Regions from separate parts of the Leucobacter chromiiresistens genome, predicted to be linked through region 1. Evidence: predicted binding sites of a transcription regulator. Region 1 holds the regulator's gene; each other region holds the start of a gene.
The links. Region 1 encodes HrcA, which represses chaperone genes, less so after heat shock. Its sites were predicted from a motif close to TTNGCACTCGNNNNNNNCGAGTGCNAA; they were not measured.
Positions count from the first base shown of each region.

Region 2: a site for HrcA is predicted at 1,325-1,351, ahead of BLT44_RS02755 (Hsp20/alpha crystallin family protein). Genes of this name have one in related genera too.
Region 3: a site for HrcA is predicted at 2,789-2,815, ahead of groES (co-chaperone GroES). Genes of this name have one in related genera too.

Region 1 is NZ_FNKB01000001.1:2,507,281-2,512,677, reverse strand. It holds gene BLT44_RS11490 (DUF1990 domain-containing protein) at 1-369, shown strand, start outside; gene hemW (radical SAM family heme chaperone HemW) at 418-1,644, shown strand; gene hrcA (heat-inducible transcriptional repressor HrcA) at 1,780-2,817, shown strand; gene dnaJ (molecular chaperone DnaJ) at 2,872-3,975, shown strand; gene BLT44_RS11470 (16S rRNA (uracil(1498)-N(3))-methyltransferase) at 3,978-4,754, shown strand; gene BLT44_RS11465 (C4-dicarboxylate transporter DctA) at 4,729-5,397, opposite strand, start outside.
Region 2 is NZ_FNKB01000001.1:599,294-604,690, reverse strand. It holds gene BLT44_RS02760 (Gfo/Idh/MocA family protein) at 1-707, shown strand, start outside; gene BLT44_RS02755 (Hsp20/alpha crystallin family protein) at 801-1,268, opposite strand; gene BLT44_RS02750 (amidase) at 1,459-2,862, opposite strand; gene BLT44_RS02745 (metal ABC transporter substrate-binding protein) at 2,930-4,039, shown strand; gene BLT44_RS02740 (metal ABC transporter ATP-binding protein) at 4,036-4,938, shown strand; gene BLT44_RS02735 (metal ABC transporter permease) at 4,935-5,397, shown strand, end outside.
Region 3 is NZ_FNKB01000002.1:195,779-201,175, reverse strand. It holds gene guaB (IMP dehydrogenase) at 1-1,319, opposite strand, end outside; gene rarD (EamA family transporter RarD) at 1,395-2,318, opposite strand; gene groES (co-chaperone GroES) at 2,410-2,706, opposite strand; gene BLT44_RS13945 (DUF4190 domain-containing protein) at 2,960-3,445, shown strand; gene BLT44_RS13940 (THUMP-like domain-containing protein) at 3,442-4,683, shown strand; gene BLT44_RS13935 (DUF4190 domain-containing protein) at 4,764-5,264, opposite strand; gene tsaD (tRNA (adenosine(37)-N6)-threonylcarbamoyltransferase complex transferase subunit TsaD) at 5,391-5,397, opposite strand, start outside.

The DNA of each region.
Region 1 (5,397 bases):
CGGGCCGACGACACCGTCTGGGCGGTCGCGCGCGGCTTCGTCGCGGCACCGAAGAACGGTCTGCTCGGCCTGCGCGGCCGGGCCGACGTGCGCACGGCACTCGATGCGGTGAAGCGCGGGATCGCGGCACTCGCACCGGGTGCGCAGCCCGCCCCCGACCTCGGGCCGAGCGCCGGCGAGCAACCGGTGGCGGTCGAGCCCGCGGCCGAGCCGGAGCCGGACCCCGCGGCAGCGCCGGCGCCGCAGCGCGAGCCAGCGCCCGACGAGGCCCCGGCTCCCGAGGCGGCGCCCGCAGGCGAGCCAGAGGCCGATTCCGGTGACGCGGCGACCGGCCCCACCCACCAGCGGCGGCCGAGCAAGCGCACGTGATCGTGCGACGACTCGCGACTCGCCGCGCTGCATCCGAGGGGGAGCTCCGTGCCGAGCGCGCTGCCTGACGGCGATCCCGCTCCCGAAGACGGCTCGCTGCCGGGCGGGGTGGAGATCGGGGCCGAGGGGCGCCGATTCGGCGTCTACGTGCACGTGCCCTACTGCCGCGTGCGCTGCGGGTACTGCGATTTCAACACGTACACCGCGAGCGAGCTCGGCGGCACCTCGCGCGGCGACTACGCGGCGCAGGTCGGGCGCGAGCTGGCGCTGGGCGGCCGGGTGCTGCGCGACGCGGGGCTCCCCGAGCGCCCTGCCTCGACGGTCTTCTTCGGCGGCGGCACCCCGACGCTGCTCCCGGCCTCCGACCTCGCCGCCATGCTCGGCCGCATCCGCGACGAGTGGGGGCTCGCGGGCGGCGCCGAGGTGACGACGGAGGCGAACCCCGACTCGGTCGACGCGGCGTACCTGCAGACGCTGGCCGATGCGGGGTTCACCCGGGTGAGCTTCGGCATGCAGTCGGCGGTGCCGCACGTGCTCGCGACGCTCGACCGCACGCACTCGCCCGAGCGCGTGCCGCTGGTCACGCGGTGGGCTCGCGATGCGGGCCTGCAGGTGAGCGTCGATCTCATCTACGGAACGCCGGGGGAGAGCCTGGGCGACTGGGAGCGGTCGATCGACGCGGCCCTGGCGTGCGAGCCCGACCACATCTCCGCGTATGCGCTCATCATCGAGCGCGGCACGAAGCTGGCCGCGCAGATCCGACGCGGCGAGGTCGCCGCGCCCGACGAGGATCTGCACGCGGAGATGTACGAGCTCGCCGATGCGCGCTTCGCGGAGGCGGGGTTCTCCTGGTACGAGATCAGCAACTGGTCGCGCTCGCCGGAGACGCGTTCGCGGCACAACCTGGCCTACTGGACGGGTGAGGACTGGTGGGCGGCGGGCCCCGGTGCGCACAGCCACGTGGGCGGCGTGCGCTGGTGGAACGTGAAGCATCCGGGCGCGTACGCGCAGCGCATCGAGCGGGGCGTGTCGCCGGCGCATTCGCGGGAGTCGCTCACCGACGAGTCGCGGCGCGAGGAGCGCATTCTGCTGGAGACGAGGATCGTCGACGGTCTGCCCGCCGACGTGCTGAGCGCCGGTGAGCGCCGCGCGATCCCGCAGTTGATCGCCGACGGGCTCATCGAGGGGCGGGCGGCGATCGCGGGCCGCGTCGTGCCGACCCTGCGGGGGCGCCTGCTCGCCGATACCGTCGTGCACCGGCTGCTCGGCGCCTGATGCGGGCGGGCGTCCGCGCCCTGCGGGCACGGGATGCCCGCGGCGTGTTCGCTGCGAGCGGGAACCGCCGGAGAGCGCGCGCCCTGCGCTAGACTTGGCACTCGGAGCAAGTGAGTGCCAGGGTCAGGAGGGGCGATGGTTTCGGAGCGCAGCCTCGCGGTGCTGCACGCGATCGTCGGCGATTACGTGTCGTCGAACGAACCCGTCGGGTCGAAGGCGATCGTCGAGCGCCACAGCTTCGGCGTCTCCGCCGCGACGATCCGCAACGACATGGCGCTGCTCGAGGAGGACGAGCTGATCGCGCAGCCGCACACCTCGTCGGGCCGGGTGCCGACCGACAAGGGCTATCGCCTGTACGTCGACACGCTCGCGCGCATCCGCCCGCTGACCTCGGCGCAGCGCTCCGCCATCGAGCGGTTCCTGGGCGAGTCCTCCGACCTCGACGACGTGATGGCGCGCACCGTGCGCCTGCTCTCTCAGCTCACCAATCAGGTCGCGGTCGCGCAGTATCCCTCGCTGCGCCGCACCGTCGTGCGCCACATCGATCTCGTGGCGCTCGGCGAGGATCGGGTGCTCAGCGTGCTCATTCTGGGAAGCGGCGTAGTCGAGCAGCAGGTGGCCCTGCTGCCGGCGTCGCGCGTGACGGAGGCGTGGGTGCACGGGCTGCGCCAGCGGATCGCCGAGGCGGCGGTCGGCAGCGACGTCGAGTCTGCGGCGCGGGCGGTGGCCCGGCTCGACGAGGATCTGCTGCAGTGGTCGCAGCCCGACGAGGCCGAACTCGTGAAGCGCGTGCTCGCGGTCGTGCTCGGGCAGCTGCAGGCGAACCGCAACGACCGGATCGCGGTGGCGGGTGCGGCGAACCTGTCGCGGCCGGGCGGCGAGTTCGCCGGTTCGCTCCCCGTCGTGCTCGAGGCGATCGAGGAGCAGGTGACGCTGCTCCGGCTCTTCGGCGAGCTGGCGCACGACGACCGCGAGGTCTCGGCGTCGATCGGACGCGAGAACGAGGCGTACGGCCTCTCCGAGACCTCGATCATCGCGTCGAAGTACGAGGACGGCGTTGCGATCTCGAAGCTCGGCGTGCTCGGCCCGCTGCGCATGGACTACGCGGGCAACATCGCCACGGTGCGTGCCGTCGCACGCTATCTCAATAGATTCCTGGGGGAGGAGCGGTAGCGTCCGCCCACCCCGCCCATCATTTTCATCCCCGACCCTGAGGAGCAGAACAGCGTGGCCGATCATTACGAGACTCTCGGTGTCTCCCGCGAAGCGAGCCCCGAAGAGATCAAGAAGGCCTACCGGCGACTCGCCCGGCAGCTGCACCCGGATGTGAATCCGAGCGAGGAGGCGGCTGATCAGTTCAAGAACGTGACGCACGCCTACGACGTGCTCAGCGATCCCGAGCAGCGCCAGCGGTACGACATGGGCGGCTCGCAGGGCGGCGCCGCCGGCTTCGGCGACATCTTCGAGACGTTCTTCGGCGGCGGGGGCTTCGGCGGCGCCGGCCAGCGCGGGCCGCGATCCCGCTCGGAGCGCGGGGACGACGCGATGATCCGCGTCGACGTCTCGCTCGAGGACGTCATCTTCGGCACGCAGCGTGAGATATCGGTGAACACTGCAGTGCTGTGCGAGGTGTGCCAGGGGAGCTGCACGCAGCCGGGCACGCACCCGGTCACGTGCGACGTGTGCGGCGGCCAGGGGCAGGTGCAGCGTCAGGTGCGCTCGCTGTTCGGCAACGTCGTCACGATGCATCCGTGCGGCAGCTGCCAGGGGTACGGCACGATCATCGAGCACCCCTGCGTGGAGTGCGCGGGCAAGGGCCGGGTGCGCGAGCGTCGCACCTTCCCGATCGAGGTGCCCTCGGGCATCGATACGGGCACGCGCCTGCAGATGCGCGGCGGCGGCGAGGTCGGGCCGGGCGGCGGGCCGAACGGCGACCTGTTCATCGAGTTCCGGGTGATGCACCACGACACCTTCAGCCGCGACGGCAACGATCTGCTCTGCACGATGCAGCTCTCCATGACCGACGCGATCCTCGGGGCGCAGGCGAAGCTCGCCGGTCTCGACGGCGAGGTCGAGGTGGCGGTCGAGCCCGGTGTGCAGTCGGGCGACATGCTCACGATCCGCGGCCGCGGCATCCAGGGGCTGCGCAGCACGACGCGCGGCGATCTGAAGATCGCGGTGCAGGTCACGACGCCCACGAAGCTGTCGAACCGCGAGAAGGATCTGGTGCGGCAGCTCGCCTCGCTGCGGAAGGACGACGCCCCGCATCTCGGCGAGTTCCATCAGGGGTTCTTCGGCAAGATCCGCGATCGCTTCTTCCGTCAGGGCTGAGGGTGGCGAACCTCTACTACCGCGAGGATCTCGACGACGCGGGCCTCGCTCCGGGGTCGCTCGTGGAGATCGGCGGTGAGGAGGGCCGCCACGCCGTGCGCGTGAGTCGGCTGCGCGTGGGGGAGCGCATCCTGATCGGCAACGGGGCGGGAGCGCTCGGCGAGGGAGTCGTCGATGCGGTCGAGAAGGATCGCTGCACGGTGCGCATCGATCGGGAGGTCTCCCGGCCCGCACCACCCGGCCCCCGAGTCGTGCTCGTGCAGGCCCTCGCGAAGGGGGATCGCGACGAGCGCGCCGTCGAGCAGGCCACGGAGTTCGGCGCCGACGCGATCGTGCCGTGGCAGGCCGCCCGCTCGGTCTCGCGTTGGGATGGCGCCGGGGGCGAGGAGAAGACCGCAAAGGGTCTCGCGAAGTGGCGGCGCATCGCCCGCGAGGCGTCGAAGCAGTCGCTCCGAGCCGCTGTTCCCGAGATTCGGGAGCCCACGACGCTCGATGCGCTGTGCGGCATCGCGGCGTGCGAGGATCGCGCGGTGATCGTGCTGCACCCGCGGGGTGCCGCCCGTCTGTCGGAGTGGGCGCGCACCGCGGCCGCGTCAACTGACGAGCTGCAGGAGGCGGTGCTCGTCGTCGGGCCGGAGGGCGGGTTCGCGGATGCGGAGCTCGACGCGTTGGAGGCGGCGGGGGCCGCGGTGCTGCTGCTGGGGGACACGGTGCTCCGCACCTCCTCCGCGGGCCCCGCGGCGATCGCGGTGCTCAATGCGGCGTTCGCCCGGTGGTGAGCTCGTTCGCCGCGTTCCCGTGAGCGTCGCCGCTCAGGGTCGATTCGTCGAACGGCACCTCGCCGCGCAGCACCCGTCGCACGCGTGCGATGTCGATCTGGCGCGTCCATGTACCGAGCAGGAGCGTCGCGACCGCGTTGCCGGTGAAGTTGGTGAGCGCGCGCCCCTCCGACATGAAGCGGTCGATCCCCACGATCACGCCGACCCCGTCGACGAGCTCCGGGCGGTAGGCCTGCAGTCCGCCGGCGAGAGTCGCGAGCCCGGCGCCTGTGACTCCGGCGGCCCCCTTCGAGGCGATGATCATGAAGACGAGCAGCCCGATCTGCTCGCCGATGCTCATCGGGTCGCCCATGCCGGCGGCGATGAAGAGCGAGGCCATCGTAAGGTAGATGGCGGTGCCGTCGAGGTTGAACGAGTACCCCGTGGGTACGGTGATGCCGACGACGGGTGTCGAGACGCCCGCGTGCTCCATCTTGGCGATCAGCCGCGGCAGTGCCGATTCGGAGGAGGAGGTGCCGACGATCAGCAGGTACTCGCGCCCGAGGTACTTCATGAGCGCGAAGATGTTGAGGCGGGTGACCGCGTAGAGCAGCGTGCCGAGCACGCCGACGATGAAGACGATGCAGGTGAGGTAGAACCCCGC
Region 2 (5,397 bases), 1.9 Mb from region 1:
AGCGCGCGCCGGGGTGGGCGTGGGAGGCGTTCCACTACGCCGATCATCCCGCGCTGCATCGACTCGTCGACGTGGTGCGCGCGGGCGGGATCGGGGAGCTGCGGGGCGTCGATGTGCACGTGGACATGCCCGCGCCGGGCGCGGACGATCCGCGGTGGAGCTTCGAGCTGGCGGGCGGGGCGCTCATGGATCTCGGCTGCTATGCGCTGCACGCCCTGCTGCTGCTCGGCGATGCGCTCGCGGGGTCGGCGCTGCCCGCCCTTGCGGCCCCCGAGCTGCTGTCGGCGCGGGCGCGACGGTGGGTGCATGACGACCGCGTCGACGCAGAGGTCGTCGCGGAGCTGGATCTCGGCGGGGTGCCGGTGCGGGTGCACACGAGCATGGTGAGCCCGGAGTGGAACTTCGGGTTGCGCGTCTCGGGCTCCCTGGGGGAGACGGTGCTGCCGAACTTCGTGAAGCCGCAGGAGGAGGGCCGCCTGATCGTGCGCACGACGACCGGAGCGGGAGCGGAGGAGCGGGTCGAAGACGTCGGATCCGCCGCGTCGTACGCGTATCAGCTGCGTCGCGTGCGGGAGGCGGTGCGCTCGGGGGAGCGCTCCGCGGCGGGGTTCGAGCGCTCGCGGCGCACGATGGCGCTCATCGACGCGGTCTACGCGCGGGCGGGTCTCCCGCCGCGTCCGGGGCGGCTCTCGACGTCGCGCGCATAGCGCGGGCGGGGGTGCTCGCGTCCCCCGCCCGCGCGGTGCGCATTGTTCGTGCGGCCGCCGACTCGTGCACGTGCGGGCGGCCGCGGCGGTCGGCTAGTGCGTGAGGGACTTCTGGGCGTCGCGGCGCTCGGAGCTCGGATCGGCGGAGTCGAGGTGCGCGGCCTGGCCCTCGACCGCGATCTTGCGCGGCTTCGCCTGCTCGCTGACCGGGATGACCACGCTGAGCACGCCGTTGTCGTACGACGCCGAGATGCCCGCGATGTCGACGCCCTGGCCCACGCTGAACTGACGCAGGTAGGTGCCGGAGGGGCGCTCGCGCGTCAGCCACTTGGAGCCCTCGGCCACGTCGGCCGTGCGCTGGGCCCGGATGGTGAGGAGCTGGCCGTCGACATCGATATCGATCGAGCCGGGATCGACGCCCGGCAGGTCGGCGTTCAGCACGTACCGCTCGTGGTCGCGCTGGAGGTCGACGGGCATCTGCCGGGGGCCGGAGCGGGCCTGCTGCAGCGCGGTGGCCGCCCATCGGTCCATCTCGCTGAAGGGATCGAACGTCATTGCCATGATGGTTATCTCCTTCCAGTGAAACTTGAGTGGAGGTCACTCAATGTGCTGGTAGATTAGCACTCGGTACCTGAGAGTGCTAATGAAAAAAGCTGCGAGAACTCTGGGATCCCTGCGAGCTGCGAGCTGCGAGCTGCGACCTGCGAGCCGAGACCTGAGACCTGAGACCGCGGGCGGCCCGGGCCCGAGCTCACTCCGCGGCGAGCTGTGCGGCGAGCTGCAGCAGGCGGTGCTCCCCGCCCACCCGGCCGATGATCTGCACCCCCATCGCGTGTCCTGTCGGCAGACGCAGCACGGGCACCGCGATCGCCGGCAGCCCCGAGACGTTCACCATCGAGGTGAACGGCGCCCACTCGCACTGCAGCCGGTAGTCGTCATCGGCGTCGAGCGACGTGAAGGCGCCGATGCGGGGCGGCAGCATCGTGAGCCCGGGCGTGAGCACGGCGTCGTAGGCGCCCCACTGCTCGCGCACGTCGGCGGCGAACTCGCGGAGGCGGGCGCCCGCGCGGGCGTGCGCGGCATCGCTCCGCGCGACGGCGCGGGTGCGGAAGGCGCGCGTGAGCGGCATGAGCCGCTCCTCGGCGCTCGCGGCGAGGGGGAGGCGCGACAGCCCGGCCGTCCACGAGGTGGTGAAGGCGTCGGGGTAGCCCGGGTCGTAGACGAAGTCGGCCGCCTCGAGGCGGTGGCCGCGCCGGGCGAGGCGGTCGCGCGCCGTCTCCGCGGCGCGGCGCGCCTCGGGGCCGATCGCGATCGGGTACGCGGAGGCGAACGGCGACGCCTCGGTGCAGGCGATGCGCAGCCCGGTGAGGGAGTCGGCGGCGCGCACCGCCGCCAGCGCCGGCTCGGCGGCGGCCCCGCGCTGCGCGTCGTAGAGCATCGCGGCATCGGCCGCGCTCCTCGCGAGGGGGCCGCTCACGGTGAGGCGCGGCGCGCCGAACTCGTCGTGCACGGAGGGCGCTGCGGCGCTCCCGAAGTCGCCGGGAACCGCCCCGAGGCCCGGCTTCAGCCCGACCAGGCCGCACGCGAGGGCGGGGATGCGGATCGATCCGCCGCCGTCCGTTCCCGGCCCCACGGGAATCAGGTCGGCGGCGATCGCGGCCGCGCTGCCGCCGGATGAGCCGCCCGGGGTGCGGGTCGGGTCGAGCGGGTTGCGGGCGGGCGGAGCGATCGCGTTCTCCGAGTACCCCGTGAGGCCCAGTTCGGGCACCTGGGTCTTGCCGAGGGGGATCGCGCCCGCGGCTCGGAGCACGGCGACGCCGGGCGCGTCGCTCGCGGCGACGGGGTGGCGCAGGGCCGCGCTGCCGCGGGTCGTCGCGGCCCCGGCCACCTCTACGAGGTCCTTGACTGCGGTCGGGAGGCCGTGGAGCCGGGGCAGGCCCCCGCGCTCGGATCGGGGCGTGGCGGCGAATCGCGCGTCGGCAGCCGCGGCGGCGGCGCGGGCGTGCTCGGCCGTGACGGTGAGGAATGCTCCGAGCTCGGCGCGATCCTCGATGCGGGCGAGGAAGTGCGCGACGGCCTCGCGAGCCGAGATCTCTCCGCGCCGCAGCGCGTCGCGCCACGCGATCGCGGTCTCGGGCGCGCCCGCTGCTGTCATCGCTCCAGCTTACGAGCGCCCCGGGCGCAGGTGTATAGTGATACTCGTTCTCATTAGAAAGTGTGTCATGACTCCTCACCCCCGCGCCCTGAAACCCGCCGTCCTCGCCGGCGCCGCCCTCGCGTCACTGCTCGCGCTCACCGCGTGCAGCGGCGGAGCATCCGCAGACCAGGGCGGGGGCGCAGGCGGCCTCAAGGTCGTGGCGACCACGACGCAGCTCACCGACTTCGCGAGCGAGGTCGGCGGCGACGACATCGAGCTCACCGGGCTCCTGTCGCCGAACGCCTCGGCGCACCACTTCGACCCGAGCCCCGCCGACCTGCTGGCGCTCGGCGAGGCCGACGTGCTGATCGTCAACGGCGCCAACCTCGAGACCTTCGTCGACGACGCCGTCGACGCCTCCGGCTTCGACGGCACCATCATCACGGCGGCCGACGGCATCGACCTCGACGAGGCGAAGCACATCACCGCCGAGGGCGGAGAGACCGAGAGCCACGACCACGAGCACGCCGACGAGGAGCACGCCGACGAGTCCGAGCACGACCACGAGCACGACCACGAGCACGCGGAGGACGCGCACGCCGAGCACGATCACGATCACGGCGACCTGAACCCGCACATCTGGACGTCGCCGAAGAACGCCATCGGCATGGTCGCGGAGATCGCCGACGGCCTCGCGGCCGCGGACGCCGAGCACGCGGACGGCTACGAGCAGCGCGCCGGCGACTACACCGAGCGCCTGCAGCAGCTCGACGCCTGGGTCGCGGCGCAGTTCGAGCGCGTGCCTGCCGAGGAGCGCGTGCTCGTGAGCGGCCACGATTCGCTGCGGTACTACCTGCACGAATACGGAATCGAGTTCGTCGGGTCGATCCTGCCCAGCTTCGAGGACAACGCGGAGCCGAGCGCCGCCGACATCGACGCGCTGGTCGCCGCGATCCGGGAGCGCGGTGTGAAGGCGGTGTTCGTCGAATCGTCGATGAGCCCCAAGCTCGCGCAGACCATCGCCGACGAGGCGGGCGTCGAGGTCGTCGACTCCGAGAACCTCTACGCCGATTCGCTCGGCGCCCCCGACAGCGACGGCGCCACCTACATCGGCGCGACGGTGCACAACACCGCGCTCATTCTCGACGCCTGGGGCGCGCAGGTCGACGCGGTGCCCGATAGTCTGCAGGGATGACCGCCGCACGCGACGCAGCAGCACCCGACGCCGGCGACGCGCAGCAGTGCGCCGCCCCGAGCGCGATGCAGCTCCCGGGCACCGCGCCCGGGGGCTCCGCGCTCGGCATCGACGCCGATGACGCCGCTCTCGTGCTCGACGACGCGGCCTTCGGGTACGACGGCACCGCCCGCGTCGAGCACCTGTCGCTGACGGTGCCCGCCGGCGCCGCGGTCGCGCTGATCGGGCCGAACGGGTCGGGCAAGTCGACGCTCCTGCGCGGCATCCTCGGCCTCGCCGAACTCACGGCCGGCTCGATCCGGGTGCTCGGGGAGACGCCGGATCGCGCACGTCGCCGCATCGGCTCACTGCCGCAGGCCGACACCCGCGACGCCGAGCTGCCCATCACCCTCCGCCAGGTGGTGACCATGGGGCTCTACCGCTCGCGCGGGGCGCTGCGCCCCATCGGGCGGCACGGCCGCGAGGCCGTCGGGCAGGCGCTCGAACGGGTCGGCCTGTCGGGGTGGGCCTCCCGCCGCTTCGGCGAGCTCTCGGGCGGGCAGCAACAGCGAGGCATCCTCGCGCGGGCCCTCGTCTCCGATCCGCAGCTCCTCCTCCTCGACGAGCCGTTCAACGGCCTCGACCGCGAGAACCGCGATGTGCTGCTGCGCCTCGTGCGCGAGCTGCGCGCCGAGGGCCGCACCATCATCGTCTCGACCCACGACCTCGAGATCGCGCAGGAGGCGTGCTCGCACGCCCTCCTGCTCGCGAGCGGCCACCACCCGCAGCAGCCCGGGCACCCGGCGGCGTTCGGCTCCGTCGACGCCGCGCTCACGCTCGACGCGGTGCAGCACGCCTTCCAGGACACGACGGTCGAGCTCGACCACCACACGGTGACCACGACGCGGGAGACGGAGTGACGCCGGCGGCGCTCATGCCCGCGCTCCACCTGATGCAGGCGGGCCCGCTCGAGATCTTCGCGCTGCCGTTCATGTGGCGCGCGCTGCTCACCGTCGCGATCCTCGCCGTCGCGGCCGGCGTGGTCGGCCTGTTCATCAGCTTCCGCGAGCTCGAGTTCGTGAGCGACGGGCTCGTGCACTCCGTGTTCCCCGGCCTCGTCGCCGGCTCCCTGATCGGCGGATCCGCGGGCCTGCTGCCGGGGGCGCTCGTCGCGGCGATCCTCGCCGCCGTGCTCTTCACCGTCATCGAGCACCGCGGCGGCGTCGAAGCGGACGCCGCCATCGCGGTCGTGCTCACCGGGCTCTTCAGCCTGGGAGTGGTGCTCGTGTCGCGGCAGGAGGGCTACGTGTCCGAGCTCACCGAGCTGCTCTTCGGGCGCCTGCTGACGGTGACCGAGACGCAGCTCTGGCAGATCCTGC
Region 3 (5,397 bases), on a different contig from region 1:
GGCCCGCGGTAGGGCACCTGACCCTCGATGCCCTCGGGGATCAGCTTCTCGTCGCTCGGCACGTCGGCCTGGAAGTAGCGGTCCTTCGAGTACGACGTGCGCTCTCCGCGGGTCTGCAGCGCGCCGAGCGAGCCCATGCCCCGGTAGTTCTTGAACTGCTTGCCGCCCACGAAGACCAGGTCGCCGGGGCTCTCGTCGGTGCCGGCGAGCAGCGATCCCATCATCACGGACGATGCGCCTGCGACGAGCGCCTTCGCGATGTCGCCCGAGTGCTGCAGCCCGCCGTCGGCGATCACCGGAACGCCCGCGGGGGTCGCCGCCTTCGCGGCTTCGTACACCGCGGTGACCTGCGGCACCCCGACGCCCGCGATGACACGCGTCGTGCAGATCGAGCCCGGTCCGACGCCCACCTTCACGGCGTCGGCGCCCGCCTCGACGATGGCCTTCGCACCGGCGTAGGTCGCGACGTTGCCGCCGATGACGTCCACGCCCGCGAACGCGGGGTCGGCCCTGATCTTGGCGATTATGTCGAGCACGCCCTTGCTGTCGCCGTTCGCCGTGTCGACGACGAGCACGTCGACGCCCGCCTCGACGAGCGATCCGGCCCGCTTCCACGCATCGCCGAAGAAGCCGACCGCTGCGCCGACGCGTAGGCGCCCCGCATCGTCCTTCGTCGCGAGGGGGTACTGCTCCTCCTTGTCGAAGTCCTTCACCGTGATGAGGCCGGTGAGGCGGCCCTCGCCGTCGACGAGGGGCAGCTTCTCGATCTTGTGCTTGCGGAAGATCGCCGCCGCGTCCTCACGCGAGATGCCGCGGGGGCCCGTGATGAGCGGCATCCGCGTCATCGCGTCTTCGACGCGCACCTGGGAGCGGTCCTTCGGGTCGATGAAGCGCATGTCGCGATTCGTGATGATCCCGAGCAGCACGTCGTTCGAGTCGACGACCGGCAGACCCGACACGCGGTACTCGCCGCAGATCGCGTCGACTTCGGCCACCGAGGCGTCGACGGAGGTGGTGACGGGGTTCGTGATCATGCCCGCCTCGCTGCGCTTCACCCGGTCGACCATCTCGGCCTGATCCTGGATCGACAGGTTGCGGTGCAGGATGCCGAGGCCGCCGTTGCGGGCCATCGCGACCGCCATGCGGGTCTCGGTCACGGTGTCCATCGCCGCGGAGATCAGCGGGATCTGCAGGCGGATGCGCCGTGTGAGCTGGGTCGAGGTGTCCGCCTCGCTGGGGATGACGTCGGTGTGCGCGGGGAGCAGCAGCACATCGTCGTAGGTCAGACCGGTGAACGCGAAGGGGTCACGCTGTTCCATGGAACCTCTATCTGTGTCGGGGGTGGGGCTCTCAGAGATTCGCGGGCGACCGGGATGCGGTGCCCGTACGGTCTCTCAGTCTAAGGGAATGGGGGCGGTGTTCACCTGCGCCGTCGGCGAACGCCGCAGCTGCAGCACCATGTCGACGATGAGGATGACGAGCGCGATCCAGACGCCGATGAAACCGATCCAGCGCCCCGTCGTGATCTCCTCGTGGGTGACGAGCGCCCCGTAGAAGAACCCGAGGATCGGGGTGAGGAACTGGAGGAAGCCGATGTGGGCGAGCGGTAGGCGCCGCGTGGCCTCGCCGAAGAGGATCAGCGGGATCGCGGTGACGATGCCGCTGAGCAGCACGAGCGCCGTGACGCCCGGCCCGAACGTGAACGCGGTGAGCCCGGAGGTGGCGGCGATGACGACGAGCTGCACCGCCGCGACGGGCAGCGTCGCGAACGTCTCCACGGTGAGCCCCGTGATGCCGTCGACGGACTCGCCCGCGTGCTTGTGCACCGCACCGTAGAGGCCGAAGGAGAGCGCGATGCCGAGTGCGATCCACGGGAACGACCCGTACGCGATCGCCGCGATCAGCACCCCCACGCCCGCTACGGCGACGGCGATCCACTGCAGACGGCTGAGGCGCTCCTTGCGGAATACGACGCCGATCAGGATCGTGAAGAGCGGGTTGATGAAGTAGCCGAGCGCGGTCTCGAGCACGTGCCCGGTCATCACGCCGATGACGAAGATCTGCCAGTTCGCGTACAGGAAGAGTGCGGAGAGCGCGAACCACCCGAGCAGCCGCGGGGTGCGCAGGATCGCGGCCACCCGCCCCCACCCGCGGGTCGCGGTGACGAGCAGCAGGCAGAAGACGAGCGTGGTGGCCACCCGCCACGGCACGACTTCGAGCGGCCCGACCATCGCGATCAGGCCGAAGTAGAAGGGGAACGCGCCCCACCAGAGATACGCTCCGAGACCGAATCCGAGTCCCGCACGTGATCGACGCATCGGAGCAGTCTACTCCCGTCGGGCGGCCGAGTACGACAGCGGCCCCGCCGATCCTCGAGGGATCGGCGGGGCCGCTGGGAGAGCTCCGCGGTTAGCGGGTGACGACTGCGAGGATGTCGCGAGCCGACAGGACGAGGTAGTCGTCGCCGCCGACCTTGACCTCGGTGCCGCCGAACTTCGAGTAGATCACGATGTCGCCGGTGGCGACGTCGAGCGGGATGCGCGTGCCGGAGTCGGAGACGCGGCCCGGGCCGACTGCGACGACTTCGCCCTCCTGGGGCTTCTCCTTGGCGCTGTCGGGGATCACGAGACCGGAAGCGGTGGTCTGCTCTGCCTCGACCTGCTTGATAACGATACGATCCTCGAGCGGCTTGATGGCGACCGACACGGTTGACCTCTTTCCAATGTCTGAAGTGCGATTCCACGCCCGCCCCATGCGAGCGCGTCTACTCCAGAGTCTAGGACGCGCGTTGGCACTCGTGCAAGGGGAGTGCCAACGCGGCGGTGGGGAATCGCCGACAGCGAACAGGGCGGCGTGCCTAGAATGGAGCGACGGCCTGCACCGGCACCCCCGACGGGACGTCCGCACGGCCCCCGACCCGTGCATCCCGCACGATCCGACGCACACCGATGGAGGAGCCATGTCCACGCCGCAGTACCCCGAGCAGCCCACCACTCCGCTGCCGCACCTCGACCAGGAGGCCGCCTACGGCCAGCAGACTCCCCCGCAGCCGCCCGCCGGCGCACCGCAGGCTCCGGCCGGCGCACCGCAGCCCCCGGCCTACCAGCCCCAGCAGGGCTACGAGCCGAACGGCTACGAGTCGCAGCGCTTCGCCGCGGTGCCGACGGGCACGACCCTCGACAAGACGAACACCTTCGCGTTCCTCTCCATCATCTTCGCCTTCCTGAGCCCCATCGCGGGCATCGTGTTCGGGCACATGGGCCTCAGCCAGATCAAGCGAACGGGCGACGCCGGTCGCGGCATCGCGCTGACCGGGCTCATCATCAGCTACGCGTACTTCGTGCTGCTCGCCCTCTTCATCGTGCTCTACATCGGCTTCCTCTTCACCATCTTCGCGGCGGTCGGCAGTTCGATGTCGGGGTTCGACTCCTACTCGTCGTATTGAGTGCGGCGGGCGGGCGCGCGTCGACCGAGCCGCTCCCGGGCTGGGAGCATCTGCTCGGCGACGCGGGCATCGCCGCTCTGCGCGACGTCTGCGCCGCCCTCGACTCCGGCGCGACGAGCGAGAGGGTCGGGCGCGAACTGCGCTCGGCCGGGCACGCCCCCGAAGCGGTCGCCGCGCTCCTCACCCAGGCGCGACTCCGAGAGCGGGCGCGCGCGAAGTTCGGCGACCTCGCCCGCGAGATGCTCTTCACCGCGGCCGGCCTCGAGCAGGCCACGAGGATCGCGGTCGCGAACGGGCACGCCGCACGCTTCCGGGACGCCGGGTGCACCCGGGTCGCCGACCTCGGGTGCGGCATCGGCACCGAATCGATCGCGCTGCTGACGCACGGCATCGCGCCGGCTCCGGTCGAGCTCGACCCGTTCACCGCGCGCATCGCCGCGCACAACCTGCGGCTCGTCGCCGGGGCCCGCAAAGCACCGGCGCCCGAGGTGTCGATCGGCGACGCCGCCGCATTCGACCTCGCGCAGGTCGACGGCGCCTTCCTCGACCCCGCACGGCGCACCGCGGGGCACAGCGATACGCGCCGCATCGCGTCCCCCGACGACTACTCCCCCTCGCTGCATCTCGCCTACGCCGTGGGCGAGCGCCTGCCGACCGGCTTGAAGCTCGGCCCCGGCCTCGACCGCGAACTCATCCCCGACACCGCCGAGGCGCAGTGGGTCTCCGTCGACGGCCAGGTGGTCGAGACGGCGCTCTGGTTCGGCGCTCTCGCACGGCCGGGCGTCGCCCGCGCCGCCCTCGTCCACCGCGGCGGAGAGCAGCACGAGATGACGGCGGCGGCTGACGCACCCGATGTCGACGTCCGTTCCATCGGCGCGTACGTCTACGAACCCGACGGCGCCGTGATCCGGGCGCGGCTCATCGGCGCCCTGGGCGAGCGCATCCAGGCCGGCATGCTGAGCCCGGGCATCGCCTACCTCACCGGCGACACGTACGCCGAGACGCCGTTCGCGCAGGCCTTCCGCGTCGTCGACGCCCTCCCCGCCCGCGAGAAGGACCTGCGCCGGGCCCTCGCCGCGCGGGGCATCGGCCGCCTCGAGATCAAGAAGCGGGGTGTCGACGTCGACCCCGCCGCGCTGCGCAAACGGCTCAGACTGAGCGGTTCGCAGGGCGCCACGCTGATCCTCACCCGCGACGCGGCGGGCAAGCACATCACCCTGCTCGCGGAGCGCTGCTGACGCAGCGCCCCGCGCGACGACGACGGGCCCGGGAGCGGAAGCTCCCGGGCCCGTCGTCGTGATCGGCGATCTGCCGCAGGTCAGTAGTCCAGGTTGGAGCAGGACACGGTCTGCCCGGCGATCTCGACCGTCTCGGCGCCCGACTGGCAGGCCTCGACGGCCTGCTGCGCATCGTCGATCGAGCCCCCGAGCAGGCTCAGCCCGACAAAGAAGAGGATCGTGACGATGATGCCGATGACCGCCGCCACGGCTCCCGTGATCAGACCCGTCAGCGCGAGACCCTTCGGCTGCGCCTTCCGCAGCGCCAGGATGCCCAGCACCAGGGCGACGATGCCGCCGACGGCGCCCGCGATCGGCACCCAGCAGAAGATGAGGCTCAGAATGCCGAGGATCAGCGCCGTGAGCGCCAGCCCCTTCGGCTGTGCAGGCCCACCGGCGTACGCCGGCGATCCGGTGTACGGGGGCGCGCTCGGCGCCGCATGCGCGTTCGGGGCGGCCTGCGCGTTCGGAGCGCTGGAGGGCGCGGGCGGAGGCGGCACCGGGTTCGACTGGTGGTCGTTGCCAGGCAGATTGTCGGACATGATTCTCCTTCGATCGAACGTCGATGAGGCGTGTTCCCCCATTCGCCCTTCAAAGATAACGTTCAGCTTCGACGGATGGGAGCATTTCGACGGTTCCGGGCGCGGCCTTGACAGACGCCTCCCGCGTCAGTGC